Regions from separate parts of the Neobacillus sp. NPDC093182 genome, predicted to be linked through region 3. Evidence: riboswitches for the same ligand, from Rfam matches in the RefSeq annotation. Region 3 holds a riboswitch; each other region holds the start of a gene.
The links. A riboswitch is a leader RNA that binds a small molecule or an ion and turns the genes downstream of it on or off. The one in region 3 is predicted to bind cyclic di-GMP.
Positions count from the first base shown of each region.

Region 1: linked by a shared signal. The riboswitch ahead of ACIQAA_RS05450 (anti-repressor SinI family protein) and the one ahead of ACIQAA_RS13305 (ATPase, T2SS/T4P/T4SS family) in region 3 are both predicted to bind cyclic di-GMP.
Region 2: linked by a shared signal. The riboswitch ahead of ACIQAA_RS30665 (anti-repressor SinI family protein) and the one ahead of ACIQAA_RS13305 (ATPase, T2SS/T4P/T4SS family) in region 3 are both predicted to bind cyclic di-GMP.

Region 1 is NZ_JBIVOI010000002.1:174,390-180,363, forward strand. It holds gene ACIQAA_RS05430 (YtxH domain-containing protein) at 1-258, opposite strand, end outside; gene ACIQAA_RS05435 (DUF1128 domain-containing protein) at 492-719, shown strand; gene map (type I methionyl aminopeptidase) at 744-1,496, opposite strand; gene ACIQAA_RS05445 (helix-turn-helix domain-containing protein) at 1,703-2,032, shown strand; gene ACIQAA_RS05450 (anti-repressor SinI family protein) at 2,090-2,239, opposite strand; cyclic di-GMP riboswitch class I at 2,272-2,359, opposite strand; gene ACIQAA_RS05455 (hypothetical protein) at 2,968-3,132, shown strand; gene hutH (histidine ammonia-lyase) at 3,160-4,671, opposite strand; gene ACIQAA_RS05465 (AAA family ATPase) at 4,955-5,095, opposite strand; gene ACIQAA_RS05470 (Vgb family protein) at 5,335-5,974, shown strand, end outside.
Region 2 is NZ_JBIVOI010000027.1:9,696-15,669, forward strand. It holds gene ACIQAA_RS30650 (nucleotidyltransferase family protein) at 1-814, shown strand, start outside; gene ACIQAA_RS30655 (DUF421 domain-containing protein) at 875-1,579, opposite strand; gene ACIQAA_RS30660 (lactonase family protein) at 1,606-2,664, opposite strand; cyclic di-GMP riboswitch class I at 3,165-3,248, shown strand; gene ACIQAA_RS30665 (anti-repressor SinI family protein) at 3,280-3,408, shown strand; gene ACIQAA_RS30670 (DsbA family protein) at 3,652-4,374, shown strand; gene ACIQAA_RS30675 (disulfide oxidoreductase) at 4,367-4,774, shown strand; gene ACIQAA_RS30680 (Dps family protein) at 4,814-5,260, opposite strand; gene ACIQAA_RS30685 (cell wall hydrolase) at 5,619-5,974, shown strand, end outside.
Region 3 is NZ_JBIVOI010000006.1:203,679-209,652, forward strand. It holds gene addA (helicase-exonuclease AddAB subunit AddA) at 1-1,404, shown strand, start outside; gene ACIQAA_RS13275 (spore germination protein) at 1,446-1,664, opposite strand; gene ACIQAA_RS13280 (spore germination protein GerPE) at 1,729-2,109, opposite strand; gene ACIQAA_RS13285 (spore gernimation protein GerPD) at 2,124-2,294, opposite strand; gene gerPC (spore germination protein GerPC) at 2,284-2,904, opposite strand; gene ACIQAA_RS13295 (spore germination protein GerPB) at 2,914-3,150, opposite strand; gene ACIQAA_RS13300 (spore germination protein) at 3,168-3,392, opposite strand; cyclic di-GMP riboswitch class I at 3,622-3,708, shown strand; gene ACIQAA_RS13305 (ATPase, T2SS/T4P/T4SS family) at 3,915-4,523, shown strand; gene ACIQAA_RS13310 (YisL family protein) at 4,607-4,966, shown strand; gene ACIQAA_RS13315 (ubiquitin-like small modifier protein 1) at 5,086-5,358, shown strand; gene ACIQAA_RS13320 (MoaD-like domain-containing protein) at 5,360-5,632, shown strand; gene ACIQAA_RS13325 (aldehyde ferredoxin oxidoreductase family protein) at 5,689-5,974, opposite strand, start outside.

The sequences.
Region 1 (5,974 bases), on a different contig from region 3:
CTCACGGAGTTCGTCCACTTTTCCTGTAATGTAAGAAATGTCCTCGCTGACCTGCTCAATCGTGTTTCTAATTTTTTCAGCACTCTCTTTAACATTTTCCGTGATTTCTCCAGGATGGCGAACAATATAAGAAACTTGCTCGTACGCTTTTTTTACATTGACCTTCATATCCTGACGTGTTTTTTTATCTAATAAGCTTAGTGCTCCACCTGCTAAGGCACCATAGAACATGCCTTTCAAAAATAAATTTTTACCCATTTTTTTAACCTCTCCTTCCAAAATGTTTTTATCATTCTTTTCGTCACCATGTAAATAATACCAATATACTCCACTTTATATTTTGCTTTAAGCTTCCTGCCAAATGCAAGAAATGACCATATTTTAATCCTATTATTTTATTACCCATCAATAGAAGCATTAAAACAAGTTTAGATTGACATCCATCAACGAAAGTGGAAAGATAAAGTTACGAATACTGAAAGGGTGACGGGATGAATTTATCAGAGAAAACAGTTGAAAATGTGGAGTATATGATTGAACAAATAAAAGAAAAATTAAAGGTATTAAATCTAGGAGCCATTAAACCTTCACACTTTGATGAAGAAATGTACGAGGAATTAAAAGAGATTTATGAGATGGTTATGAAAAAACCTTCTTTTAGCCCTAACGAAATGCAGGCTTTGGTCGAAGAATTAGGAAACCTTCGCAAAAATAAGTAAAACAGATCCCAAGGATCTGTTTTTTTATTTTTCCTGTTCAGTTAAAATAATCGGACCATTCTTGGTGATGGCAATGGTGTGTTCATATTGAGCAGAATATTTACCATCAATCGTCCTAGCTGTCCAGCCATTACTATCCATTTTTGTTTGATACATACCGATATTGACCATTGGCTCAATCGTAAATACCATACCTTCTTTTATTCTAGGACCTTTTCCAGGCAGTCCATAATGTGGTACATCGGGTTTTTCATGAATGACGGCACCAATTCCATGACCAATAAAATCACGAACAACCGATAAGCCTTCCCCTTCAACATAGGTTTGAATAGCATGACCAATATCTCCAATCCTATTTCCAGGGACTGCCTGTTCAATTCCTTTATACAGTGCCTCTTTTGTAACTTTTAATAAATGCTCTGTTTCTTTTGCGACTTTCCCAACAGCATAAGACCATGCTGAATCCGCTAACCCTCCATTATAATTGACGACCATATCTATGGTTACGATATCGCCTTCCTTTAACGGTTCCTTTCTTGGGAATCCATGGCATACTTCGTCGTTAATACTCGCACATGTGGCATATTTATAGCCCTTATAGCCCTTTTGCTGTGGGGCAGCATTGTGTTTTAAAAGATAATCATCCACAAATTCATCAATTTTCCAAGTTGTTATACCTGGTTTAATCATTTTTGCAATTTCTTTATGACATGAAGCAAGAATTTCCCCTGCTTTTTTCATTCTCTCAATTTCCCGCTGTGATTTAAGGACAATCATGATCTTCCCAACCTTTTTATATTATTTTTATGTATTCTTATAGAATTGGAAACACATTTTAATATTATCGCTAAGCTAACATTTTTTCAAAAAGTTTTTGATTTCGAGAAATATTTTTGTCATAATAGGCCGTTCTTAATATGGAACTTTTTCAGCTTTTCTGATAAAATTATTATAGTAATAATAAAAATTAGGTGTGTGAGCCCATGATAGGTGATCGTGTAAAAAAACTGCGGTTAGAAAAAAAGATGTCATTATCAGAACTTGCCGAGCAAGCTGGAGTTGCTAAATCTTATTTAAGCTCTCTAGAAAGAAACCTGCAAAGAAATCCATCTATTCAATTCCTTGAAAAGATTTCTTCTGTATTAAACGTACCTGTTGATCATCTAATAAATGAACACATTAATAAAGAAGAATTAGATAGCGATTGGATGAGCATTGTAAAAGAAGCGATGGATTCGGGTGTTTCAAAAGAACAATTTCGCGACTTTATTGAATTCAATAAGTGGCGAATTGGCCAAAATAATAACGAATAATAAAAGAACAAAGCATACTACCTGGTTTTTGTAGTATGCTTTGTTCACTTATGTATCTTAACGATTTTTTAGTACGACCTCTCCTACTTCGTTCTGATGGAGAAAATTAAGGATTGTTTCTTTTGAAATTCCAAGCTCCTTTGCCTCTAAAATAAGAGCTAACCATTCTGCGTCCATTCCATTCTTCATACAATCAACTATTGCCACTCTCACTCACTCCCAAAATACATATTCGTATTCCAGGCAGCCCGGCCATCATAGTAAAATATATACCTTAGATCCTCGGCTTTGCGTCCCTATTTTTCAATAGGTTTGCCCTTTTCTGTTTCGAAATGCTCATAAATCATTGATTATTCAGTATATTTGATAGACAAGTCTTCCTGATTCATAATTACTATGTTTATTATATCTAGTACTTTTTTAGTAACGTGTTGTATTTTGTCAAATAGTTTATTTTTTCGAACCTTTTTTTTACACAATTTATTCCAATTTTCTACAAAAACCCCCTTAAGATTCTCGCATAATGTCTATATTTTACAATTTAAATGGAAGTTTATTGGAAAAAGGAAGCAGTTGCAGTCGAAATTAGTTTATTTTACCTAGGGAAAGATTTTGTAAAATGCTCCAAAAAGACTAAAAAATCCTGTGAATTTTGTCTATTTTGTGACAATTGACATCTATTATAAACACCATTAAAATATACTAAATATTCAAATAATGGTGGTGAATCTAATCAATGACAACCATTCATGTGTTAAATTACGCTATTCCGATTGCCTTTGTTGTTTTTTTTGGTTACCTTCTTGATCGTATGTGCAAACCTGCAAAGTCTGATGAAAAAATAGAAGGTAAATAATACTCTTTCCTACTCATCTTCACTAATAAATTTCCTTCGTTTGGGAATGATACATTCGAAGACGAAAGGAGTGTTTAATTTGGCACGTGGAGAACATTTTAACCATAAAAAGAAGGGTCATCCTGGAAATTTACCAAAAGATAACTTAGTTGAGAGACACTCAAAGGATGCCATTGGGGATGAGGAGTTTATTGTAGTACAAGAAGCATTTAAGAATAGAGTTGAAACGAAAGACGTAGAATAAAAGGCGTGAATTTCACGCCTTTTTTGCTTATTTAACAAAATTTTGAATGAACATCCTTAAGTCCATTTCCTTTAGACCGGCTGCAGCCCTTTCGATATCTTTGGAAAAGATTCGATCCTTCTTTATGGAAGGAACAAGCTCCCTCCCCTTGTCATACATCTTCTTGGTCTGGCTGGCCATTTTTTCTACCCCGCGAATTTCAACGGCCTGCATGGCACAAATTAGTTCAATCGCGAGCACTCTGCGAGCATTCTGGATAATTTGATAAGCATGTCTAGAGGCTATCGTTCCCATACTCACATGGTCCTCTTGATTCGCAGATGAGGGAATGGAATCGACACTTGCTGGGTGTGCAAGTGTTTTATTTTCTGATACTAACGACGCCGCGGCATACTGCATAATCATCGCACCTGACTGCAATCCAGGCTCCGGGCTTAAAAAAGGCGGCAGATCATTCAACTGTGGATTTACTAATCTCTCGATACGTCTTTCAGAAATATTAGCAAGCTCGGCAACCGCAATTTTCATAAAGTCCATCGCGAAGGCAATCGGCTGCCCATGAAAGTTCCCGCCGGAAATAACCTTTTCCCCATCATCAAATATCAATGGATTGTCTGTAGCCGCATTCATTTCGATTTCTAATTTTTCTTTTACATAATCCAGTGCCTGCCAGGAAGCACCATGAACCTGTGGAATACACCTTATCGAATAAGCATCCTGAACCCGGTATTCTCCTTGAACACTGGTTAATAAACTATCACTTAGGTAACGTCGAATTCTTGCTGCCGTGTCAATTTGCTGCTGGTATCCTCTTGCTATATGAACCTCCTCTGCAAACGCGTCAATGATTCCGTTCAATCCTTCCATTGTCATGGCTGCGATAAGTTCACTTTCAAATGCCAGCTGTTCCGCTTCAAGATAGCCGACAACTCCCATGGCGGTCATCGCCTGCGTTCCATTTATTAACGCAAGGCCCTCTTTTGCCTCTAATGTTATCGGAAGAATCCCTTCCATTTGAAGCGCATGGATTGAATCCATCCGATTTCCTTTGTAAATTACCTCCCCTTCCCCAATAAGCACTAAGGCCAAATGGGAGAGCGGCGCCAAATCCCCGCTGGCACCCAGTGAACCCTGCTGAGGAATAACTGGGATGATTTCTCTATTAACCAGCTCTAATAGTTTCTCAATCACAATTGGTCTAACTCCTGAATACCCTTTTAAAAGTGCATTGGCACGTAAAAGGACCATTGCTTTGGAAACAATTTCCGGAAAAGGTTCACCAACACCACACGCATGTGAGCGTATTAAATTAAGCTGTAAATCTCTGACATGATCCTTATCGATTAATACATCACTAAACTTTCCAAATCCTGTATTGATACCGTAAACTACTTTGCGCTCGGAAACGATTTTCTCTACCGCTTCACGGCTCTTTTTTACAAGTTCCATACTTTTTTCCGATGCAAAAACCTTCTCTTTTCGATATAAAACCTCTTTCATTTGTTCCAATGTTAAACTTTGACCTGTTAGCATGATCATATTTCTCGCTCCTCTACCACTTTATTAGAATAAAGAAAGAGGCTGGATTCCATATCAGATTAGATTTGGAGTCCAGCCTCTTTTATAAACATTACTTGATTAAATTTTGTTTTTGGATGCCTCATAGGTTATCAGTCCATTCAAATATTTTTATTCTAATAATTATTGTATGTGAAGAAAAGCTTGATTGTCAATATAATTGTCAGAATTTTAGCACGATAACACTTTAGCACAATAATAAAGGACAGTGGAAGTTGTCTATATTACAAATTAGATTGCGGGTCTAAATCAATAACATTCTTTTATTACGTTTAGTTGCAAGAAAATAGCCAATTTCCTTAGTAAGAGTAGTTTTTCCAACTCCACCCTTCATATTAATATACGAAATTACTTTTGCTGGGTCTTTAACTTCAACTTCTGTCATGATAACAGGGGCAGTTTAATTGAAGTAGGCATCTCACATCTACCTCATCTTATTTACAATGAAAGGAGCAAGGTAAGAGTTAGTTGACCATTAGGCGTGACTACCTAAAGTTAAAATTGTGTTTTTTTATCAGAGGGGTTGTCCCATACAAAAAGCTCTCAAACGAATAGATTAATAATAGATTTAAAAATATTTTTTAAATCTAAAACAATATTAATAGAAGGGAGTTTTTATCTAGAATGAAACGACATGACTATCTTTACATTGGAGACGGCTTCGACAACACCGTAAAGACATTTGATGCAGAATCGGGCAGGTTCCTTGGAAGATTTGTTCCATCAGGTGACAATGGCTTAAATGGTCCCCGAGGGCTTATCTTCGACCATAATGGTAATCTCCTTGTTACTAACCAAAACGTAGATCCTCCACCTCCTCCAGCACCTCAAAATGGAAGCATTTTAAAGTACGACAGACACACTGGACAGTTTCAAGGATTTCTCGTCCATCCCAATGACCCTAACGCCCCTTTCGCCCCGCGCGGTATCGTGCTTTCGAAACAAAATATTCTGTTTGTGGCAGACACTATTGTACAGAACGGACTGAATGGAGAAGTGCGGACATATGATGGTACCACTGGGGTGTTTCAGGGGAATCTTGAACACCCACCTGGAGTACAGTTTTTCCCCCGAAGTGTAGTAATTGGTCCGGACGGCTTGTTATATGTGTCCGTCCGCAATAACCCTAATACTGCAGAAGGTCAGCTCGGTGGACGGGTAGTGCGCTATAATCCGAAAACCGGGGAATTCATTGATGTGTTCATTGAGGGTGATTCCATCCCCGATTTTAACCGTCCGGAAGGTTTGGTCTTCGGTCCTGATG
Region 2 (5,974 bases), on a different contig from region 3:
TGATGTGATTCCGCTTAAAGGAGTTTATTTTGCTGAAAAATATTTTGGGCATATTGGGGCGAGAGCAACCTCCGATATCGATTTATTAGTCCGGTTTCAGGACTTAAATCATGCCATTGAGTCAGTAAAAGCTTTAGGGTTCTCGGTTGAAGAAGAGCCCATTCCTGGACATTTCCATTGCAGTTTTAGTAAAAGGCTCCCTCATTCTCCCATACCATTAGTAGTAGAATTGCATTGGGGGCTTGTAAAAGAAGAAACATCAAGATTTGATATTAATGACATTTGGAATGAATCTAAGGTCATTGGTCAATATTCACATATCAGAGATCTTTCGCATATACATTGCTTTTATATGATTTGCCTACACGGCTGGAGGCATAATTTAGAATCTCTGAAATATTTTATAGACATTATCCAAATGATTCACCAATATAGGGATGTATTAGAGTATGAAGAACTTTTTAAAATGGCTGAAACTCACCAAACGTTAAAAAGGCTGACTAGGACTTTGTCCATTGTTTATGAACAGTTTCCGCATTTAGATTATGTAGTAAAGCTTCCTTTTAAAAGAAAAACGTTATGGAGGCATAGTAAAGTCAAAGGCCTTAAACAATATATGGACTTCTTTGACTACCAATTTCTTAGCTATGATAGCCTCAAACACAGTATGATAGAAATCCGTCATTGGATATGGCCTTCAAAATTTGAACTCTCTTGTGAACTAGGGGAGATTCAGCAAGAAAGCTCTACCATTAAAATGTACATATCATTATACAAAAAAAGGATTACAGGACTGGTAAAGGTGATTTTTTAATATAAGTTCATAATCAAAAATAGAGCACATAAGGGATTAGTTCCCTTACGGTGCTCTATTTTATTTATAAAGGAAAACCTTTAAGTTGTCTTTTTGATCAATGGTTGCTAGCAGCACGTTTTTAATATTTGTATGATATAAATTTTCTAGCTTTTCAACAACCCAGACCTCATCTTTGTTCACTTGTTTTAATACGTTAGAATAAATGGTACCTTCCTTAATAATTGTTTTTGGAAGGTCAAATGGTTCAGTTTCCATTTTATATGTTGCAGGTGTAATAGGGTTATATTTTGGATCCAAAAAAACGGATACTTTCCCATCAGCTTCCCACAATGCTAATGCAACTTTTTTAATATCCTCAACTTTTTCTTCCCGTAATTCTTCTAACAAAATATCTATTGATATTCGAGCTTTATATAATCCTTTATAGATAATCTCTCCGTCCCTAACAAGTGTGATGGGAGGAGGAGTAATTAGGTTTCTTATTCGTGGAAATTTTAAAATGGTATAAACACTGCCTATATACAATACCACCAACACCACTGTAGTCGTAATAGAACCTTTTAGTCCAAGATGTTCATCTGATAATGGGTGAGCTATAATGTTTCCGATTATTAGAGCAATTGCGAAATCAATCAATCTTAGCTGTGCAATGGAACGCTGGCCCATCACCTTGGCTACAAGAATCAAAAAGAAATAGGCTACGACTGCTCGAAGTATCCACTCAAATGTTGTTAGTGTTTCCTGACTATGAAAGAAATCCACCGTTAACACATCCTTAGAGGTAAGTGCTAATTTCTTATAAACTTAACACAAACCGGGTGTGGTACCTTAATATCTGATTGTAAGAGAGTCAATCTTCCAGTGCTCTCATCCCTTGAATATAGAACTATATTGCTCGATTCTTGGTTTGAAGCCACAATGAATTTTTCAGAAGGGTCAATCTCAAAATCCCTTGGCCAATCCCCCTCTGTTGACGTGTGTTCCACAAAGCTTAGTTCACCTGACTCTTGATTAACTTGAAACAGGGCAATACTGTTGTGACCGCGGTTACCAGCATAAACAAAACGGCCGTCCGCTGAAATATGAATGGCACTTCCTTGGTTATTTTCTTTAAAATCTTCCGGGAGAGTTGAAACATATTGTATTTCCGTAAAATGACCGTTTTCCGGATGATAGTTTAACGCTATTACCTCTGAGCTAAACTCGGTCATAATATAAGCATATTTGCCATTAGGATGAAATGCGAGATGCCTAGGACCACTGCCAGCTTTTAATGGCAGCAGGTTAACCTTTTCAAGTGAGCCGTTTTCACCGACTTTATAGGTAATCAGCGCATCAATTCCCAATTCAACAACGGTTAAATATTTTTCGTCTGGTGTTAATCCTGCATAATGTGTATGCGCTTTTTCCTGTCTAGGGTCTGGACCTGAACCTTCGTGTTTAATAATCGAAACAGCAGGTTGCACGGAGCCGTCTTCTTTATTAAGCAAATAGGATTCAACGCTTCCTTTATGATAATTAGCGCTAAATACATATTTGTTTTTAGTGTCTACACTTACATGACATGGTGGTGATCCTTCTGAAAATTGACCGTCTACTGCTGTTAACTCGCCGTTATCATTAATAGAAAAAGCAGCTAATCCTCCTAATCCTCCTTCTTTTCCTACTGAATATAAGTATTGATTATCAGAGCTAATTGTTAAATAGGTTGGGTTTTCTAACCTAGCTGCCACCTTAACGTCAACGATCGTCCTTTCATCCGTGTCTAGTGTGAAAGAATAGATTCCTTCGCTTTCACCTTTTGTGTATGTTCCAATATAACCTGTAAAATGTTTTTTTTCAGTCATCATTTAAACTCCTTCAATGAAATATCATCATTTTATTTTATCAAACTACCCAAAAAATTATTAACCACTGTATCTGGAATAAAACATGTGGTTGTATGTTTTATGATTACAATAAAAGACAGAATAATACAAGTAATAAGTATCACTAGCCTATTTCAACTTTTAATCATTTTACTGTCTATCTCCGACCTTCTCCATGATATTTATTATCTAGAACCGTTTCCTATTAAACTGGAAACTATACTTTATAAAGAACTTTCCTGTAATATTAATATTTATATTATTAGGAACTTACTCATAGGTGAAGATAACTGTATTTTTGTATAATTTAACATTTTGATTATTCTTAATACCTAAATTTACTTTATTATGTTTCTTTTTTTTTTAATTGTAACAGACGTTTGGAAGAAATGTAAAAAAATGTCGATATTTTTAGAATTATTTATGTTCGATATAAAGAATAAATGTGGTACTATTTGCTTATGAGTTTTATAACTTTAATTAGATAAAGGCAAACCTATCGAAAGATTGGGACGCAAAGCTACAGGTCTAAAGTGCTAAACTATGACGGCTGAGCTGCCTAAAAACTAATATTTTAGGAGGACACCCAGTACCATGTTAACCACTCCATTAGATGAAAAAGAAGTAGATAAGGAATGGCTAGAACTCATTTTAGAAGCTCGAAATTTAGGAATTACTGTTGATGAAATTAAGGACTTCCTAAAAGACCCTTCTAATACATAACCATGTCCTCCTTTGATTAACCTGCGTCTTAGACTGCCTTCTGCCGCAAAGGGATTATGAAAAAAGAAATTGCCTAACAAAAAATGTCCATTAAAATGGGCCTTTTTTCGTTATTGGGATAATCTAATAATACGTGTTCTGTGCCTAGGCATTTTTATTTTCATTACAGTATAAGTTTAGTAAAATTTAATCTAACATTACAGATTCAAAGTTAAAACTATCACATAATTAAGGAGTTTGATTATGGCTCAACGAAAAAATAGTACTAAAAAAGGAACGACGAAACCGCAATCCTCTTCATCAAAATTTGTTTTTTGGATTATTGGATTGATTGCAATAGCTATTATCGGGTTTATCTTTCTAGCCAATAACCAGAAAGCTGATGATAGTGCTAAAGAAGAGATTGATTATTCAAATCAGCCTTTTCTCGGTGAAGAATCAGCCCCTGTTTCAATTGTAGAATTCGGCGATTATAAGTGTCCCAATTGTAAAAACTTTGCTGACAATGTGGTACCACTAATAGTAAAAGAATTTGTTGATACGGGCAAAGCTAAATTTTATTATTTCCATTATCCATTTATTAATGTTGATTCAGAGCGGACAGCTAAATTCTCAGAGGCAGTCTATCATGAGTTAGGCAACGAAAAATTTTGGGAGTTTCATGAACTTATTTATGATAAACAGCCGGAAGATACTCGATATGAAACGATTGATGTTTTTACAGAGGAATTTTTAACTGAAACATTAGAAGAAATGGCTAGTGAAGAAGAAGTTAAGAAGGTAGTTGCTTATTTTGGTACGAAAGCTCCAGAAGACGCTTGGGAAAGTGATGAGTCTCTTGGGGGGAAATTAGGAGTTAGTGGAACACCAACCATTTTTGTTAATGGAAAGCGATTTGATGGACAAACGATGGACGATTTAAACAAATTAGTAGAGGAAGCCGCTAAGGAGAAAGGGAATGAATAAACCATTACTGCTTGCATGGGTTGCAGCACTTATCGCGACCATTGGGAGTTTGTATTTCAGTGAAGTTCTCCACTATATTCCCTGTACGCTTTGCTGGTATCAGCGAATTTTTATGTATCCATTAGCGATCATTCTAGGAATTGCCTTTTACCGGAATGATGATGATATTGTGAAATACACATTACCATTGTCGATTATTGGAATGCTTATTTCAGGCTACCATACGGCTTTACAAAAGATTCCTTATTTGCAGCAATTTGAAATGTGTAAAAGTGGTGTACCTTGCTCAAAAGATTATATTAATTGGCTTGGATTTATCACGATTCCAATCTTGGCGTTTACCGCCTTCACGATTATTACCATCTGCTTAGTTTTCATTGCTCGATACCGAAATAAATAAGACTCAGCATTTGCTGAGTCTTATTTATTTCTATTACATTTAAATCGATTTGCCAAGGAATGCTGTTAACATCCATACATGTTTTTCTAAACCGGAATGAATGGCAAGGAGCATATCACCTGTGGTTTCATCGTCCTTTTCTTCGGCAAAGCTCATACCTTCTTTTAATTCACCAATAATAATTGAAAAATCATTTATAATGGTTTGAACCATTTCTTCAGCAGTTTCGCTTCCTTGTGCTTCTTGAATAGATGAAAGTTCAAGACATTCTCTCATCGTTGCAACTGGATTTCCACCGATTGCAAGTAATCGTTCTGCTAATTCATCGACATGCAATCCCGCTTCGTTATAGAATTCTTCAAATTTAGCGTGTAAGGTAAAAAACTGACCACCCTTCACATACCAATGGTAATTATGTAACTTGATATACAATACAGACCAGTTTGCAATTTGTTTGTTAAGTATGTTCACTAACTGACTATCCATTTAAAAAACCTCCATCATTTTGTCTTCTATTATATTATTACCAAAGATTTAGGGAGAAACCTGTGAAAAATTGAGGGATTTTTTGTCATTTTAGTGAAGATTGTCATTATTACATTGTTATTTCATGAAATAGGCCTGAAATAGTATGTAATAATTTTTCCACGGTTATCCATTAGTGGATTGATTATGGAAATGATAATTAGTTGGTTACTAATTCCATTTACTAGATAGATGCTTTCATAGCAGGAGCCATTTGTGTTATTTAAGCACTGGTTTTTTTTGGTTAATGATTAAGTATGTTACAACTGATAGCCTTATTAGTAGAGAAAACAACCAGAATACTAGGAGGCCATTAAACATGAATAAACTAAAAAAACTTGTTATTGCAGCAGGATTAATTTTGTCAATGTCAGCATTTACAGGTATCACTAAGTCCGAAGCAGCAACAACTCACAAAATTCAATACGGTGAGACATATTGGAAAATAGCTAAAGGATTTGGTATTCCTATTAATAGCTTAATGAGTGCAAACAATAGTAAACCTCTTATTGCAGGTCAAAATATGATTCTGCCAAACTCTCCAATTTCAGCGGCAGATGAAGAATTAATGGCGCGATTAGTTCGTGCAGAAGCAGTTGGCGAGCCATATGCTGGAAAGGTAGCTGTTGCGACTGTTATTCTTAACCGAGTGAAAAGTCCAGACTTCCCTAACAC
Region 3 (5,974 bases):
ATTGAAAGAGGAGATGATTTAGGAGCAGCTCGAGCGCTTGGAGAGCAGGAAGATGTTGTGCGGATTATGACCATTCATAGCAGCAAAGGTCTCGAATTTCCTGTCGTTTTCATTGCAGGGTTGTCTCGAAGCTTTAATATGTCTGATATCCGGAAGCCTTATATGCTTGATAAAGAGTACGGATTTGCTGCAAAATATGTAAATGTGGAAAAGCGAATTTCCTATCCTTCTTTACCTCAAATTGCTTTTAAGCGCAGAAAGAAGATGGAAATGCTCGCAGAAGAAATGCGGGTCCTTTATGTAGCATTGACACGTGCGAAGGAAAAACTATATTTGACAGGAACATTGAAGGATGCAGATAAAAAAATAGAACAGTGGACTGATGTATCTACTAATACAAACTGGCTGCTTAAGGATTATGAAAGGGCAGGGGCAGGCTGTTATATGGATTGGGTCGGACCAGCGCTGATTCGGCACCAGGACAGTATAAAACTAGGGAAGATGGAGATTCAAAACCCGTTAGTTCCTGATGAGATTACCTGTCACCCATCTGCATGGAAAATTACAGTAATGAATGCTGATGATATAAAAAATCAGGAAGTATTGATCAGCTTAGAGGAGGACACCTTTTTAGAAAAGGTAGAGAATAAGGAAATGATCCCCGTAACATCTCCTTATAAAGAGGAAATTGAGTCTCGCTTAACATGGGAGTATTCTTTTGAGAATGCCTCCACCCATCGCTCAAAGCAATCGGTATCGGAAATGAAGCGTCAGCGTGAAATGTCTGATGAGCATAGTGGTACCGAATTGTTAAGCAGATTTAAAAAATCGATTACAAAACGGCCAAAGTTTATGCAGGAAAAGGCGCTTACCCCTGCTGAAAGAGGGACTGCTCTGCATATGGTCATGCAGCATGTCGATTTAACAAGACCTGTTACGATACAATCTGTTAAGACACAAATCGAGTCGATGGTTAATAATGAACTGTTAACTATCGAACAGGCGGAGGTCATTGATACACAACTCATTGGGAAATTTTTCGAGTCAGATTTAGGTAAGAGGATAATAAATGCAAAGGTGGTACATCGTGAGATTCCCTTTACCCTGTCATTGCCTTCGTCAGAAGTATATCCGACATGGAAGGATGAAGAAGAATCTGTTTTTGTCCAGGGGATTATCGACTGTGTTTTTGAAGATGAAAATGGACTCGTCCTTATTGACTTTAAATCGGATGGGATAACGGATCGTTACAAAGGCGGTTTTGTCCAGGCAAGACCTATTCTTGAAGAGCGGTACCGATTACAAATCAATTTATATACAAAGGCATTGGAGCAAATTTGGAAGAGAAAAATTAATGAAAGATTTTTATTCTTCTTTGATGGAGCTCACGTATTAAAGCTATAGTCAAATAGAAAACGACATAAACATTCAGGTTTATGTCGTTTCTAATTATTCCCGCCTATTGGCTGGTCAAGCAAATTAGCATCAAGTACATTTGTGCCGCTTAAACCGCTAGCAGTAAATATAATTCCCCCTGTATTTAAGCCTCCAGAACCTGCATTGGTCTTTGAAGCACTTTTTGGAGAAATATATACAGTATCCCCGAATTGAACAATTCCACCACTTACATTCACAATCTGAACTGGACCAATTATCGCTGGCATTTACGAACATCCTTTTCTTTACTTGCCCTTAGTAATCTTGTGATATCGTATTCCAACGTCCTTGTCATTGTTCATCCTCATTATGATGCAGATGTCTGATATGTTTTACCCGTGCTTCCATGGAGACGTTTTGACTGTTTCCAACGTGCAGTATGGCATCCGAAGACATTGCAAGGATAGATATAGTATTGACCTTAATGATAGGAAGGCTATTATGAGTAGATATCGTCATGCTTTCATTGATTGGTAAAAAAGGGATTGGTTCCGAAAACACAGGGTAGTTTAAAAAATTACCTTCTTTTGAATTAAAAACTTCAGCTTCCCTTTGAACAGCTAAGGCGCGTGAAAATCCATTAATAATACGGGAATCTCCAAGCTGGATGATAGAGGCAAAGGAAGCCGAGGTTACATTAATGGCGTTTACGACAGAAGATCTCTGGAGCATGATCTTAAGCACACCTAAAAAAGTGGCACATAAGGCCCGATGATGAGTGATTCAGCAGGTGTGTCGAAAGTTGCTGCTAATTGAATCGTTTGTGTATCGCCAACCATTACGAGCGAAGAACTTGAAACGCCTAGAATTCTAATTGTATCTACATGGAGGTCTCGATTATATACTTCAAAGTTCATTTTGCGTATTCATTCCTTTCACATTCTCTGGTAAATGATTAATAAATATTAAAATACCTTTTCTAATTTCCTCTTTGAGTAATGCAATAATGCTCTCCTCTGTACTTTGTTCGTCGTCACGTTTATTGGCTGCAGTATTTTGTATATGGTAATCAATCCTAGCTGGAAGCTGTTGCATGATATCTTGTTTAATAAAAGCTAAATAGGAATCATCTAATCTAACATTTAATTGATTTTGGGTTTCCTTAAATAGTACTGGCAGTTCCGTTTCTAAATACCGATAAATTGATTCTTCTATTTTCATTGAACGCTGCATTTGTGCCTTGGGATGGATAGGAGTATTTAAGGATTGATTTTCTACAGCAAAATCTTCAATATTTGCCAAATCGGATGGATTTAGTCCAATGTTTAAGGTTCCTTCAAGAGTTTCAACCTTCAATTGATCAAATTTATATTCAATCTTATCAACCCGAATACTAGGCTTATCATTTAATTGCTTCATTTCTTCCTGAAGTTTTTGAATGGTGTGTTCCAGAGTAGCAATTCTATTTTCCTGTGCCTGCAAAGTCAATTGGACCCATTGAAGAAGTTGTGAATAATCCTGGTACATACCATCACCTCACTTTGAATCAACTTCTCTCGTGCCTGATAATGGCACTGCAGGGCTACTAGATTGCCCGCTTGTAGTTTGAGTACCTCCTGCAGTTGGTGCGGGCTTTGTAAAACCTCCTGTATTATACAAATAAGATGCAGGTTTAATAATTCCGGCGCTGCCGATCTGCAGGACAGAAGAATTGGTAATACTGCTAATTTTAATAAAGTTTATTTGAATTGTTTGCTGAATATAAAAATTCATATAAAATCAACCTTTCCTTAAGCATTAAGGAAGATTCCTTGATCAATACCATCTGAATCGTATGTGTTCGTATTGCTTAAATTATTATTATGAACACTTAAACTTTCACCCGTATTAAAGGAACCAGCACCGGAGAAAGTTTTTGCAGATGAAAATGGCATGATTTTGTAGACATCTCCAATATGAAAAACGGAACTGCTGCCAAGTGATATGACTTGTGCAACTCCTACAATCGCTGGCATAAACAACACCCTTTACCTTTTTTTCTCCTAATATCGTATGTATAGGTTGGTGTAATGTGATTCATTCGCCCAAATAAAGTAAATCTAATCTAAATTGTTGGGAAAATTATATAATTAGGTAATATTACCTATGTATTTTTAAAAAATGATATAATAGTAGGATATGAGATTAAGACAAAAGGACTTATGATAGGTTTAAGAGATCAGTCGGAAATGTAAAAACACTGATTCTCGATAAAGGCAAAACTGGTGAAAATCAGTGACGCAAAGCTAGAGGGGCTAAGGTGCATTTGCACTACGCCAGCCAGTTACCGAAAGAACAGGGCGTTTTTCATAGATAACAGCAATGTTTACATAGGTCTTTTTATGTGCATTGTTGTACTTCATTTGTTAACCCCCCTTTCGGTAAAGGCGGGGTTATTTTTATTGTGTTTCATTAAACCTCGCCTAACCGTTCATATCTTCTTTATGTTTTGTGAGCAAAATGGTTTTCAAAAAACAAAAACAAGGCGGGTGGAATGTATGGGGCTATTAAAACAAATCCAGCAAATTAATTGGGTACAAGATGTAGATCACAAATTGTACAAGTCAGCAAGGCTGGCTATTAGAAGGAATTCATGGAAACCTCTAGAGCTTCAGGATTTAATTCTTAACGGGACCATGACAAAAGAAATGGCACTCTTCCTCTGTACATGTGTGAAAGCTAGATTAAATATTCTAGTAAGCGGAGGAACAGGGGCAGGAAAAACTACGCTTGTTAATGCACTTTCCACTTTTATTCCAAAAGAGGAAAGGAATCTTATTGGAGATGTTCGTGGTAAAGATGTACGTGACATACTTCGGAAAGAAAATAAAGGACTGGATGGTTTTCTTGCAACAGGACATTCCAGCAGTCCGCGTAATATGATTGACCGCTTGGAAATCATAGCATATCTTGAAGGGATGAATTTTCCTATCCAAGCGATTAGGGAAAAAATCGCTGGAACAATTGACATCATTGTCCACCTTTCACGTTCACATGATGGAAAAAGAAAAATTACGAAGATAACAGAGGTTCAGGGAATTGAAGGGGAAAATATTGTCCTTAGAGATATTTTTTCGGTTAATCCTCTTGAAGGTTCATATTATTAGCAGCCAGTTTTATTTAGGATTTTTTGAATGCCTATGGTATGATAGTGTTGCTATAAGCTATTGATACATAGGAGGAAAATCAAATGATTCATGGTCACGTTACAGCTTGGGTTTTAGCCCTAATTTTATTTATTGTCGCTATATTTTTACTAAAAGGCGGAAAAGAAAAGGGCGCTAAAATTGTCCGAATGATTTTACGTGTGCTTTATTTGCTAATTATTGCAACAGGTGTTGGTCTAATTTTCATGCTGTCCAATATTGATTTGTTGTATATACTAAAAGCGGTAGTAGGGATATGGGTAATTGGTTTATTTGAAATGATCCTAAGCAAGGTTGCACAAAATAGAAAAACTTCAGTTTTATGGATACAGTTTGTTATCGCCTTCTTACTTGTATTGTATTTAGGGTTTGATAAACTGCCTATGTCGATTTTTTATGTATAACATCGCTTTAGGAGAAAGAGCTGCCGGGTCACTCCCCGGCAGCTCTTTCTACGTTAAAAAAGGATGACAATTATTGCAAATAGTTTTACTATTTAAGTAAGGGGAGAGGAGTGTTTGATATGCTAGTTAGAGTGTTTGCTAATCTCCGGCAAATTTGCGGCGGAGTTGGGGTTGAGGTTAACCCGGACGGTCAACGGGTGATTGATGTATTGGATAAGATGGTTGAAATGTTTCCTGATTTGAAGGGAGAAATATTTACTCCTGAAAAAGAGCTGCTTCCATTTGTTCATGTTTTTATAAACGGAAGAAATATTATTCATTTAGATGGTCTTGAGACTATTGTAAAAGAAACCGATCAATTTGCACTATTTCCTCCTGTAGCGGGTGGTTAATATGCTTGAGCAGGAATTAGAGTTTCGTGGAATAAATCGAAAGCACCTAGGAATGTATTTTGAAGAGTTAGGCGGTAAACAAATTACAGATCAATTTCCTTACATATATAAATCTGACCACTGGTATGGTGAAATAATAAGGGAAGAAGAGCTTTCAATTACTTCTACATTTAAAGTCAATCGTGTTTATATTCGGTTTTATGCCTCAAATGACATGACGCTAAAAGAGCTGATTAAAAATTATCGGGTGAAAACAAGAAGGATAGGCGGATAGCTAATATCCCAAACAAAAGGCTTCTGCACAATATGCAGAAGCCTTCGATTCTTGCATTATACTAATTGATTTTCCGGGTCGATAATCTCAAGCTCACGAAGCTTTGCTTCGGTAACTTTTCCAGCCTCCCAGCCGCGTACTTGGTAGTACTCTTTAAGCATAATATCCATACGGCTGACCTCACCTGCACTATTACCAGATGCAGGCTCCTCGGTGAAGCGTTTTGGCAGATAGTCATCTTCTTCTTTATCGAATCCAGCGAGGTTATTATAATAACGCTCAAGATTATAAATTCTTTCCCCAGCCTTCATCACATCATCAGCTGTCATCGGAATACCAGTC